3 regions of the Shouchella rhizosphaerae genome follow, and region 1 is predicted to be linked to each of the others. Evidence: riboswitches for the same ligand, from Rfam matches in the RefSeq annotation. Region 1 holds a riboswitch; each other region holds the start of a gene.
What was found. A riboswitch is a leader RNA that binds a small molecule or an ion and turns the genes downstream of it on or off. The one in region 1 is predicted to bind thiamine pyrophosphate.
Positions count from the first base shown of each region.

Region 2: it holds a riboswitch for thiamine pyrophosphate, as region 1 does, so the genes downstream of both, thiE (thiamine phosphate synthase) here and tenA (thiaminase II) in region 1, are expected to answer to the same signal.
Region 3: it holds a riboswitch for thiamine pyrophosphate, as region 1 does, so the genes downstream of both, V5G21_RS19130 (ECF transporter S component) here and tenA (thiaminase II) in region 1, are expected to answer to the same signal.

Region 1 is NZ_CP144921.1:2,662,917-2,667,128, forward strand. Features, by position in the region: gene V5G21_RS13160 (TasA family protein) at 1-532, shown strand, start outside; gene V5G21_RS13165 (DNA-3-methyladenine glycosylase I) at 754-1,284, opposite strand; gene tenA (thiaminase II) at 1,324-1,998, opposite strand; TPP riboswitch at 2,072-2,171, opposite strand; gene V5G21_RS13175 (PTS transporter subunit IIC) at 2,321-3,346, shown strand; gene V5G21_RS13180 (TerC family protein) at 3,459-4,212, opposite strand, start outside.
Region 2 is NZ_CP144921.1:3,648,587-3,652,798, forward strand. Features, by position in the region: gene V5G21_RS18085 (ROK family glucokinase) at 1-572, shown strand, start outside; gene aspA (aspartate ammonia-lyase) at 592-2,004, shown strand; TPP riboswitch at 2,060-2,171, shown strand; gene thiE (thiamine phosphate synthase) at 2,243-2,872, shown strand; gene thiS (sulfur carrier protein ThiS) at 2,869-3,066, shown strand; gene V5G21_RS18105 (thiazole synthase) at 3,069-3,860, shown strand; gene thiO (glycine oxidase ThiO) at 3,866-4,212, shown strand, end outside.
Region 3 is NZ_CP144921.1:3,836,020-3,840,231, forward strand. Features, by position in the region: gene V5G21_RS19120 (branched-chain amino acid aminotransferase) at 44-1,126, shown strand; gene V5G21_RS19125 (HAD family hydrolase) at 1,145-1,948, shown strand; TPP riboswitch at 1,983-2,082, shown strand; gene V5G21_RS19130 (ECF transporter S component) at 2,184-2,789, shown strand; gene V5G21_RS19135 (ABC transporter ATP-binding protein) at 2,782-4,212, shown strand, end outside.

The DNA of each region.
Region 1 (4,212 bases):
CGGCAACATCGTCCAAGCGGAAAGTTTTGCTCCTTCACAGCTAATCTTTGGCGATTGGCTCTCAATTGAAAATACAGGCACCCTGGACACTCATTTGCAAGCAACCTATGACCACTCTGTCGACTTGAATGTACCCATCGATGCGTATAAAGTTGGCTACATTGCGATTAAGTATACAACAACGCCAGGCAGGGATGTGTATGAAGATGCACAATATAAGTTAGACCAATTGTTTAATGGCATTACTAATGAAGTTCAGTCTTTTTCACATACGGCCGAGGCAAATGGCGTTGAAGTTGTAGCTGCCTTAATTGATGAACAAGCTTATGACGAAAATGCTGATCAGTTTGTGCTTGGCGATGGCAGCTTGCAAGGACCTGACAACGAATTTTGGCAATTGGATGAAGGCCAATACATTGATCTTAATTTTGGCGTGAAATTAGACGAGAATGCAGGCAATGAATACCAAGGAGCTGTTTATACTGCTTCACTTGAAGTATTAGCCAAGCAAACAGACCAAGGCGCGAAATAATTTAGTCAGTGGAGGTTGTCGGCATTTGCCGACAACCTCAGACTGTAGACAAACGCTCGCATACTTCGTCGTTTGCCTCACTCATATGCTCATGAACCCCCGTTCTATTCGCATCTTCCCTCGGCTGCACTCCTCGTCTGACAAGCGTTTTCTATCAGTCTGATTGCGGTTAGCGACTTTGCCGACAACCTATTTTTTGTTGTCTACTAAAACAGAAATTCCTATTTTGCTGGTTGATAAAGGTAGCAGTCTTGTTCATGGCTGTTGACTAAGCCAGCAGCTTCCATAAAAGACTGGCAAGTGGTTGGCCCAACAAAGGCCATACCAGCAGACTTTAACACTTTGCTGAGCGCTATAGCTTGTTCGGAAAGGTTGTCCTGTTTATTTGGAGCAAAGGACCAGATAAAATGGGCAAAGGAGCCATGCTCGTTTGCAAGTGTACGAGCTACAGCCGCATTTGTAAGAACGGCACGGATTTTTCCTTCATGGCGAATGATCGCTTTCATTTCTTTTAAGCGCGCCACATCTTCTTCTGTAAAACGGGCCAATGACTCCCAGTTAAAGCTAGCGAATGCAGTTCGGAGCGCATCTCGTTTTTTTAAGACAGTTAGCCAGCTTAATCCTGATTGCATAAGCTCTAACATAAGCATTTCAAATAGCTGTTGGTCGTCATAAGTAGGGCGCCCCCATTCGCTATCATGGTAGTGCTCGTAGAGGGGGCTGTTACTTACCCAACTACAACGCTTTGGCATAGGAACCTCCTCATATTTGAACGATAAGCCGGAGCACTGTTAATAAGCAACCGGCCATTTTTCTTTTACATAAGCCATTTCCCAAAAACTATACTCTAGTTGACAGCTTTTTAAAAAATGGTCTTGCATCCGTTCTTTTTCTTGTTCGGTAGCATGTGCCGCAAGGTCGTCGAGGCGTTTACAAAATTGTTTCGTTACCCCCATTTCTCCGTTTGAGCGGTAAAAGGAAATCCAGTCGAAAAATGGATGGTTCGCTTTTGGCTGGAACGTTTCGTACAAATAGTCGCCGATCGCTTGGTATGTCCACGGACAAGGCAGAAGCACAGCCAATATTTCGGCGAGAGAACCACGGTGGGCGACATCAAGCATGTGGCGTGTATAGTGGTGGGCAGTTGGGGCGAGAGGCTCATATTGCAAATCTTCATAGCGGACGCCTGCCACCTTGCAAAAATTATGGTGAGGGTGTGTTTCACTGTGCAAAATAAAGCCAATTTGTTCCGCGAACATCGCAATGTCTTCGCGGTTTTCGCACCGGCTAATAGCAATGCCGTATATTTGCATAAACGTATTTAAGTATTCAAAATCTTGTTTGACGTAGTGAATAAGGGAATCTGCGGGCAACGAGCCTTTGCCAATACCTTGTACAAACGGATGGCTAAATATGGCTTTGTAAATCGGGTCGGCGGTTTTGCGAAGTTCGGCAGTAAAACTCATAAAAATCGTCTCCTCCTTTTTTTCCACAAAGGGATGCCTGACGCAAAGAAAGGAGAGTTGCTTTACATGAATAAGCAATTGTTCTCCACTTCCCTACGCTGGTACAAGCCAGATCAGGTTCAAAGGGTCAAAGCAGCGCTTTTCTCAGCCAGATGGCTCCCCTAGTGGTTCTTCTTAAAGTGAACCATATCTTCAGACAAAGTGCAATGAATAGCTGTTAACGGTACGTTGCCCACTGGCAAAAAACATTTGCAAGGCACGCTAGAAGGTGTTATGATGCTTCGGAGACTAAAAATAGACAGATAAATGAAATATTGTAAGGATGGGAGACAGCATGAAATCATACGTAATTGATCGGATGTATAAAGCATCTGCAGGGGTCGCCAATGCAGTGCTTGTTACGTTAGGTATTGGACTTTTGTTTGAATCTTTCGGCAATATTTTTGGTTGGAGTGCGTTTGTCACAATTGGCTCCATTACTAAAATTCTACTCGCTCCAGCAATTGGCGCCGGGATCGCTTACCAGCTAGGAGGAAACACGCTCGTCATTTATGCAGCTATGGCTTCGAGTACGGTGGGCGGCAATGCGATTAGTTTTGTCGAAGGGCTGCCAGTTCTCGCACCAGGACAACCTGTGAGCGCTGTTATTGCAGCAGTCGCTGCGACTTATGTCGGCAAACGAATAACTGGAAAGACGAAACTGGATATGATGGCAATTCCTTTTTCCGGTATTTTTGTTGGCGGGCTTGTAGGACTTGTTATGGCAGCTGTTACGACACCGATGCTAGAATGGATAAGCGCGCAACTGGCTACGTCTGTACAAGGATCGCCTATTATCGCTCCAATGGCCATCGCTCTCACATGGAGCATTTTGCTTATGACACCAGCTTCATCGGCTGCACTTGCGATTGCCTTGCAAATGGACCCGATCTCAAGTGGTGCAGCATTAATTGGTTGCACAGCTCAGTTTGTCGGTTTCACCCTTATGTCTTGGAAACAAAACGATGCTGGGGCATTACTTGCCCAAGGGCTTGTCACGCCAAAAGTACAGTTTCCCAATTTAATTAAAAACCCGCGCCTCTGTTTGCCTCCGTTTGCCGCAGCAATTATTTGCGCTCCGATTGCTTCACTAGCCTTTCAGTTCCAAGTTTCGTATGAGCTTGCCGGTTTAGGCTTGAATTCTTTGATTGCGCCTATTACGATTTTTTCCACACAAGGAATAACAGGCTTGTTCATTTTTATAGGCACAGGCATCATTTTGCCAGGGATCATTTCATTGGCGTTATATGAGTTAATCAAACGGATTGGCTGGGCGAAAACAGGCGATTTGCATATTAAACTGCAATAATGGAGAAGAAGGTACTTTCAGGCTTACGCCAAACATAGACGTAATGATGGCCAGCCGAGGCTGTCGTTGGAATAGAAGACAAAGCTCAGCGGAAGCTGAGCTTTGTTTTTTCTTATCCTTCGATTTTTCGTTCAGCTCGTTTTTCTGACTGCGCTTCTTGTTCGCCATCTTGTGGTTTGCTTGATAAGAACCATCCGGCAATGACAATAAGAACTAAAACGCCGTAGAAAAAGAGCTTCCAGCCCGTTGAGTGTGGGAATTCGTGTGGGATCCATGCAATCGCATCATGGGCAAGCACTTGCACCGTCAACTTGACGCCAACCCAGCCAACAATAATAAATGCGGCCGTTTCAAGGCCAGGCCGTTTTTCGAGCAGTGCAACAAATTTTGTAGCTGCAAAGCGCATGATTAAGAGGCCGATGAAACCGCCAAGAAAGACGACAATAAATTGGCCGATGTCCATACTGCCGACCGTGCCGAGGTTAGTTGGCGTTAAAGCGGTGGCCAAGGCAACGGCAGCTAAAATCGAGTCAACAGCAAAGGCGATGTCGGCGACTTCGACTTTTAACACAGTCGTCCAGAAGCCGCTTCCTTTTTTAGCTTTTGCAATGCCGGCCTTTTCCTCGCTTTTCTTGACAATATGCTTTCGGTATAAATGGTTTAGCGCAATGAATAATAGGTATGCGGCACCAATCGCTTGAACTTGCCAAATGTCGACAAGAAAAGAAATGATAAACAACGAACCTAACCGAAAAACAAACGCGCCAGCCAAACCGTAAAAGAGCGCTTTTTTACGTTCTGTCTCAGGCAAATGTTTGACCATAATCGCTAGAACTAGCGCATTATCAGCCGCCAATACACCTTCC
Region 2 (4,212 bases), 990 kb from region 1:
CAGGTGTCGGCGGTGGCATTATTACAAGAGGGCAAATTCTCCACGGGTCAAGTGGAATGGGCGGCGAAATTGGCCACATAACAGTTATCCCTGAAGGTGGGGCACCGTGCAATTGCGGCAAAACAGGCTGCCTGGAAACGGTATCTTCGGCAACGGGCATTTTACGGATGGCCAAGGAAAAGTTAACAACAAATAAGGACAGCGCTTTGCATCGCTTTGAAGAAGGGGCGTTAACGACAAAAGATATTTTCGATGCTGCTAAAGCTGGCGATGCACTTGCTAAAGATGTGGTAAGTGAAGCAACCTTTCACCTTGGTTTTGCAATAGCGAACCTGGCTAATGCGCTCAATCCAAGCAAAATCATTATTGGCGGTGGTGTTTCTAAAGCGAAAGAAAGCTTGCTTGCTCCGCTTCGCCTCGTATTTAAGCAATTTGCGTTGCCCCGTGTTTCTGAGAGTGCTGAGATTAAATTGGCTCATTTAGGCAATGACGCTGGGATTTACGGTGCTGTTTGGCTTGCTATTCAGGCAAAAGCAACACAGGAAGAAGAGATGTTAGGAAAAAGTGAATGAGTAAAAGGAGTCGCATGAAATGGAGTACCGGGTTGAACGAGACTTACTAGGAGAAAAACAAGTACCGAAACATGCTTATTATGGCATCCAATCGCTGCGGGCAAAGGATAATTTTCCGATTACCGGCTATCCGCCCCACCCTGAACTTATTCGCGCTTTCGGCTATGTGAAAAAAGCGGCTGCCCTTGCAAACCGGGATGTCGGTGTACTGCGCCCCCACATTGCTGAAGCGATTATTAAGGCAAGCGATGAAGTAATTGAAGGGCGTTTGAATGATCATTTTATTGTCGATTCGATCCAAGGAGGCGCCGGCACGTCGTTTAATATGAATGCCAATGAAGTCATTGCTAACCGGGCGATTGAAATTCTTGGCGGCGAAAAAGGCGATTATTTAAAAGTCAGTCCCAACACACACGTCAACATGGCCCAGTCTACCAATGATTCATTTCCGACGGCGATTCATATTGCCGCTTTAAATATGACAAAGGGCTTGACGGAAGAATTGCAGAAATTGATCAACGAAATGGAAGCGAAAGCCGAAGAATTTGACAGCGTCCTAAAAATGGGGCGGACCCACTTGCAAGATGCAGTCCCTATTCGACTAGGGCAGGAATTTGGCTCGTACCGCAGAGTGCTAGCCCGTGATCTAAAACGGGTAAGCCGTTCGGCAGACCACCTCCACGACATCAATATGGGTGCAACCGCTGTAGGAACGGGTTTGAACGCCAAACCGGAATACATTGAAAAAGTTGCAAAACATTTGGCTGACTTGACTGAGCTGCCGTTGAAAACGGCGGAGGATCTTGTCGATGCCACCCAAAATACAGATGCCTATACAGAGCTTTCTAGTTCGTTAAAAATTTTAGCTATTAATTTATCGAAAATCGCAAATGACTTACGTTTAATGAGCTCGGGCCCGCGGACCGGATTGAATGAAATCAATTTGCCGCCGCGACAGCCGGGTTCATCGATCATGCCTGGAAAAGTAAATCCGGTTATGTGTGAAGTCATTAACCAGCTTTCTTTTCAAGTTATCGGCAATGACCATACGATCAGCCTTGCTTCAGAAGCGGGCCAACTTGAACTAAACGTGATGGAACCTGTACTCGTTTTTAATTTATTGCAATCATTAACGGTGCTACAAAACGGTATGCGCGTCTTTAAAGATTACGCAATTGCCGGCATTACCGCTAACGTGGAGCGATGCCGGGAACTTGTAGAACATAGCGTCGGTATTGTAACGGCAATCAATCCCCATGTCGGCTATGAAGTAGCTACTCGTGTAGCTAAAGAAGCAATTGAAACAGGGCGGCCGGTCCGGGAAATTTGTCTTGAACGGGGCATCCTTTCAGAGGAAGAATTGAATGAAATTCTTGATCCAAAAGAAATGACAAAACCCGGTATCGCGGGCTCCCGTTTTTTGCCGTTATAACAACGAAAGAGCGACTTTTGCTTTTGCAAATGGATCAATGTATGCGATAATGATATAGAAAGACTAGGGGTGCCTAATGAAGTTAGGCTGAGAATAAGAACGTATTTCTTTTACCCTAATAACCTGATCTGGGTGATGCCAGCGGAGGGAAGTCGGTTTGCAGTGATTGAATGACATGCTTGCATGTGGCCGAAGCTCCTCGCTTTGGCCTTTTTATTTTGCAAAAGGAGGGAACAACATGAAGCCTTTTCGACTTTACGCGATCACAGGAGAAGAATTCCATCCTGGACGCGATGTCGTAGAAGTGATGGAAGAAGCTATCCAAGGTGGGGTTGACATTATTCAGCTTCGTGATAAAACGAGCAGCAAAAAGGCTGTGTTGGAAAAAGCCCGTAGGCTAAAAAAGCTTGCAGCTGATTATGGAATTCCGTTTATTGTCAATGACCATATCGATGTCGCCCTTGCCGTCGACGCAAGCGGTGTCCATGTTGGACAAGATGATTTACCCCTTCCAGAAGTAAGAAAATTGCTGGGACCAGACAAAATCATTGGCGTTTCTACCCACAAGTTAGAGGAAGCGCTTGAAGCTGAAAAGAACGGAGCCGATTATATTGGCGTCGGTCCGATTTTTCCAACAAACAGCAAAGCGGATGTAGTAGACCCAGTTACAACGGCTTATATTCGCGAAGTAAAGGAACATGTGACGATTCCATTTGTGGCCATTGGCGGCATCAAACGCCATAATGTCCGTGAAGTGATCGAAGCGGGTGCTGAAGCCATTTGCGTTATAACCGAAATTGTTGCTGCCCGTGACGTAAAAGCAGCTAGTCAAGCGTTGCTTGCCGCGATGGAGGAGGCAAGTCAATGAGATTAGTCGTAAATGGTGAAGAACGAATTTCAGAAAGCACAACGCTGAGCGAACTAGTTTCTGAATTTGGCTTAGCGAGCCAACTAGTGGTGGCGGAAGTCAACGGGACGATTATTGACCGTGTTGACTGGGAGGCCACTTCTTTGAGTGAAGGAATGAAAATCGAGCTAGTCCATTTCGTAGGGGGAGGATAAACATGAAAAAAGTACCACTTGTCATTGGCGGAAAAACGCTCTCATCGCGGTTTTTCATTGGGACAGGCCGTTATCCAAACCCGGTTGTTCAAAATGAAACCATTAAAGCCTCCGGAGCGGAGGTTTTAACATTTGCCATTCGCCGTATTAACCTAGAACATCCTGATGAGGATGCAATTTTACAGCATTTAGAAGGGCGTACTTTTCAATACTTGCCAAATACATCAGGAGCGAACAATGCGGAAGAGGCAATCCGTATTGCTCGTTTGGCCCGAGCGGCTGGGCTGAGCGATTGGATCAAAGTCGAAATTAGCGTATCTGAAAAAACGCTATTGCCTGATCCGGTCGAGACATTAAAAGCGACAGAAGCTTTAGCGAAAGAAGGCTTCACTGTATTGCCGTATACATCAGATGACCCAATTCTTTGCAAAAAACTTGAGGAAGTCGGCGCAGCCGCAGTTATGCCTGGGGCTTCTCCAATTGGCACAGGCCTTGGCATATTAAACCCGTATAACCTTGGCGTCATTGTCGAGGAAGCTTCTGTACCGATTATTGTGGATGCTGGTCTCGGTTCTGCAAGCGATGTTGCCAAGGCAATGGAATTAGGGGCAGATGGAGTATTAATGAATACGGCAGTAGCTAAAGCAAAGGATCCAGTAAAGATGGCGCTGGCAATGAAGCAAGCGATTGAAGCCGGTTTGCTGTCCTACGAAGCAGGGCGCATTCCGATGAAGCGCTATGCGACAGCAAGCAGCCAGCTTGACCATTTATTGTCCAGTCACAGTAAGGGGTAGTCAAAATGGAGCATACAATTGTTTTAGGAGGCGGCGTTATCGGGCTGTCTGTTGCTTTTCAGTTAGCAATGGACGGCAAGACCGTTTCTGTCCTAGAAATAAACACATGCGGCGGGCAGGCATCTGGTGCAGCTGCAGGCATGCTTGCCCCGTACTCAGAAATTAGCGAGGATCCAGATGATTTCTTTCGCCTTTGTTTAGCAAGTTTGCGCGCTTTTAAAGAATGGCAAGCATCCGTAAAACAAGAGTCAGGCATGACGTTTGAATTTACAGAATCAGGGAGTCTTCATTGTGTGTATCATGAAGCTGATTTGTTGTCACTTGCCACTAGAAAAGCATGGCAAGAGGAATT
Region 3 (4,212 bases), 1.2 Mb from region 1:
TATCATCGATGTTACTAGAGAAAAAATGAAGGAGCGCTCGTTCATGACAACACAAAAACTCGAAATTATGAAATGTACGCACAAAAAACAAAAACCCGAGTCTTCTGCTTTAGAGTTTGGCAAGTATTTTACAGACCATATGTTTATCATGGATTATTCAGAAGAGAAAGGCTGGTACAGTCCCCGTATTATTCCTTATCAACCATTGACCCTTGATCCTGCCGCAATGGTATTCCATTATGGGCAAACGGTTTTTGAAGGCTTAAAAGCGTACCGTTCTGAAGATGGGAGCGTCCGCTTATTCCGCCCAGAAGAAAACTTTAAGCGTTTGAATCAATCAAGCGACCGTTTGAGCATCCCGCCGATTGATGAAGCACAAATGCTCGCTTATTTAAAGGAATTGATCCGTATCGATAAAGACTGGATTCCAACGATGCCAGGAACTTCCCTTTATATTCGCCCATTTGTTATTGCGACAGAACCTACATTAGGCGTAGCGCCTTCACGTAATTATAAATTTATGATTATCTTGTCACCAGTCGGAGCTTACTATAAAGAAGGAATCAACCCAATTGGCATTTTTGTAGAAGACCAATATACACGTGCCGCACCAGGGGGGACTGGGACCGCGAAAACGGCTGGCAACTACTGTGCTGCTTACAAAGCACAAGAGCGGGCTACAGCGAACAAACAAGCACAAGTTCTATGGTTGGACGGGATGGAAAAGAAATACGTCGAAGAAGTAGGCAGCATGAATGTGTTTTTTAAATTGAACGGAGAAGTGCATACACCTGGATTATCAGGCAGCATTTTAGAGGGCATTACACGCAAAAGCGTGATCGAGTTGCTGAAAAGTTGGGATATCCCAGTGTTCGAACGGCGGATTTCAATTGAAGAAATTGTGAGCGCAAGCAAAAGCGGTACGCTTGAAGAAGTCTTCGGAACTGGTACAGCAGCGGTCATCTCTCCAGTCGGAGAACTTTTGTGGAAAGACCACAAAATCGTTGTCAACAACAATGAAACAGGAGCGTTGTCCAAACGTTTGTACACGGAATTGACAGGCATTCAAACTGGAGAACAAAAAGACCCGTTTGGCTGGACTGTCCGTTTGGAAGACGAGGAATAACCAAACCCGGAGGCAAGTATGATACGAGCTATTTTCTTTGATTTAGATGATACGTTATTATGGGATAAAAAAAGCATAAAGGAAGCGTTTAGGCAGACATGTGCTTTGGCGGCAACGGTCCATACAGATATTGACCCAGACGCGCTAGAGGAAGCGGTGCGTACTCATGCCACGGAGCTATATCAATCCTATGAAACGTACGAGTTTACAAAACTGATTGGCATAAATCCATTTGAAGGCTTGTGGGGAGCTTTCCGTGATGACACGGAAGACTTTAACCGTCTACGGGAAATTGCCCCTGTGTACCAACAAGCTGCTTGGGAAAAAGGGCTAGCAGAAATAGGCATAGAAGATGGGGAATTAGCGAACCAATTGGCGAGCCATTTTCCATCAGAACGGCGAAAAAACCCGTATGTGTTTGAAGATACGTTTGCAGTCCTTGATGAGCTGCAACATTCTTACAGGCTTTTGCTTTTAACAAATGGCTCTCCTGATCTGCAAAATACGAAATTGGAGATCACTCCTCAACTTGTCCCTTATTTTGACCATATTTTGATTTCTGGCGCTTACGGGAAAGGCAAACCGGATGTAGCAATGTTTAAGCATGCGTTGGAATTGTCAGGGACAGCGAAAGAGGAAGTGCTCATGGTTGGCGATAATTTGCATACAGATATTCTTGGCGGAAACCAAGCTGGAATCGAAACGATTTGGCTAAATCGTGATGGAATTGAAAACACAACCGACATTCGTCCAACCTATGAAATTCGTCGTTTAACCGAAATTAAAAATGTAATTGCCGAAAAAAAAGATTGCAGCTTGTAAAAACATATGGTTAACTTTAAATAACATGATAAATTACAACCACTAGGGGTGCGTTTATGCTGAGAAAGGCGTTTAGCCTTAACCCTTTACCTGATCTAGGTAATGCTAGCGAAGGGAAGTGCGGTGTACAATAGGCGCTGCTTTGGTTTGCCCATGGCAGGGTCGTGTGCGTCGCTCCATCCGTTTCGGGGGAGCGTTTTTTTGTGCCCTTTCCAGTGGAAAAAGGAGACAGAAAATGAACAAGAATCGCTTACGTTTGACAGACATGATTGTGACGATTTTGATTTCGGTTGTGTTTGCGGTCGTATACCGCCTATGGACGCCGGTCACGGACTTAGTCAGCCTCCCAGGGTTGCAAGCAGACCAGCTGCTGTATGGCATGTGGTTTATTGCCGGAACAATTGCAGCATTGCTGATTAAAAAGCCAGGGGTTGCGTTGCTTGCCGAAACCGCGGCCGCTTCAGGGGAATTTTTTGCTGGGTCCCCATACGGACCGTTGTTGCTGTTGTACGGCGCTTTGCAAGGGCTTGGAATTGAGTTGGCTTTTGCCCTATTCAAATACCGCGTATATACAGTATGGACAGCTAGCCTTGGTGCTGTTTTCGCTTCGTTTGCCTCCCTTGGGCTCGATTATTTTAATGCCTATTTGAGTGATTTAACGACTTGGAATATCACATTGCGCGTTGTTTTTCGCACGCTTGGCTCCATTATCATTGCTGGCTTTTTAGCCTCTGCGCTTGTACGGGCACTGGAAAAGACAGGCGTCAGTACGCTTTTGCGCCCCGTTTCCCAAGCCGATTACGACTTGTTTGCTTCGAAAAGGAGTAAAAAGGATGAGTAGAGAACAGGCTGTGTCCATCAAGCAGCTGTCGCTGTCTTATCCGAATAGCGGCACGTTATTATTTGAAGACTTGTCCATTGATATTTACTCAGGGGAGAAAGTGCTTCTGCTTGGTCCAAGTGGCTCAGGAAAATCGACGTTAGCGCATATGATGGCGGGCCTCATCCCCAGTGCGATTGAGCTCCCTTATCATGCTGAAGTGCTTGTTCCCGCCAAGCAGCCTGCGATTGTATTCCAAGATCCAGATACGCAATTTTGCATGCCTTATGTCGATGAAGAAATTGCGTTCGTCTTAGAAAACCGCCGCATGCCCCGTGACCAAATGGATGTGGCGATCGAGCGCCTTTTAGCACAAGTAGGCCTTGATTTACCTGAGCGCCATTGGCCGATTGCTGCAATGTCACAAGGGATGAAACAACGCCTTGCTATTGCTTGCGCACTAGCGGCTGAAAGCGATGTTCTTTTTCTTGACGAACCGACAGCGTTGCTTGATCCGGAGGGGACCACGCAAATATGGCAGACTGTCCGTCAAGCGTGCAGCGGCAAAACAATTATTATTATTGAACATAAAATTTCTGAAATCATTGATTTTGTGGATCGGATTGTGTTGTTTAATGAAGAGGGCCAATTGCTTGACGACGGCGCTCCACAGGAATTGTTTCAGCGCTATCGCCGCCAACTTGATGAATATGGAATCTGGCATCCATATTCATGGAAAAACTATTTGTCCCAATACGCTCCAGGCAAAATAAAGCAGAAGAGGCACACGCCGCTTCTGTTGCTTAACCATTGGGCTGCTTATCGTGGCAAACAACGAGTAGGAAAAGTGGATGAAGCGGTTGTCCATGCTGGCGACTGGGTTTGCATTACGGGCAAAAACGGCGCTGGGAAATCGACCTTTCTGTATGCTTTGATGAATTTGCTCAAATGGAAAGGCACCTATCAGCTAAATGGGGAAGCTGTCAAACCAAAGCAGTCCCTGTCTGAGCAAATTGGTTTTGTTTTTCAAAACCCAGAATTTCAGTTTGTCGCTGATTCTGTTTGGCAAGAGTTATTGGCGGGCTGTAGTAGGGAATCAGCCAATGCCCAAGCACAATCGTTGCTTGAGATGTTCCAATTAGAAGGCAAACAAGACAACCATCCCTATATGCTTTCCATTGGCCAAAAGCGCCGCCTTAGTGTCGCAACAGCCTTTATGGAGCCGCGGCCGCTTTTGCTGTTCGATGAACCGACATTTGGCCAAGATGCAAAAAATACATTCTTGTTGCTTGAAGCGCTAGAAGAGCGCCGCAGGCAAGGGACTGCGATCTTAATGGTGACACATGATGAAATGATTGTTGACCATTTTGCCACGCATGAATGGACGATTAAAAACGGAACCCTTGATACAATAATGGCGCGCACGCGAAATGGAACAGGGGGT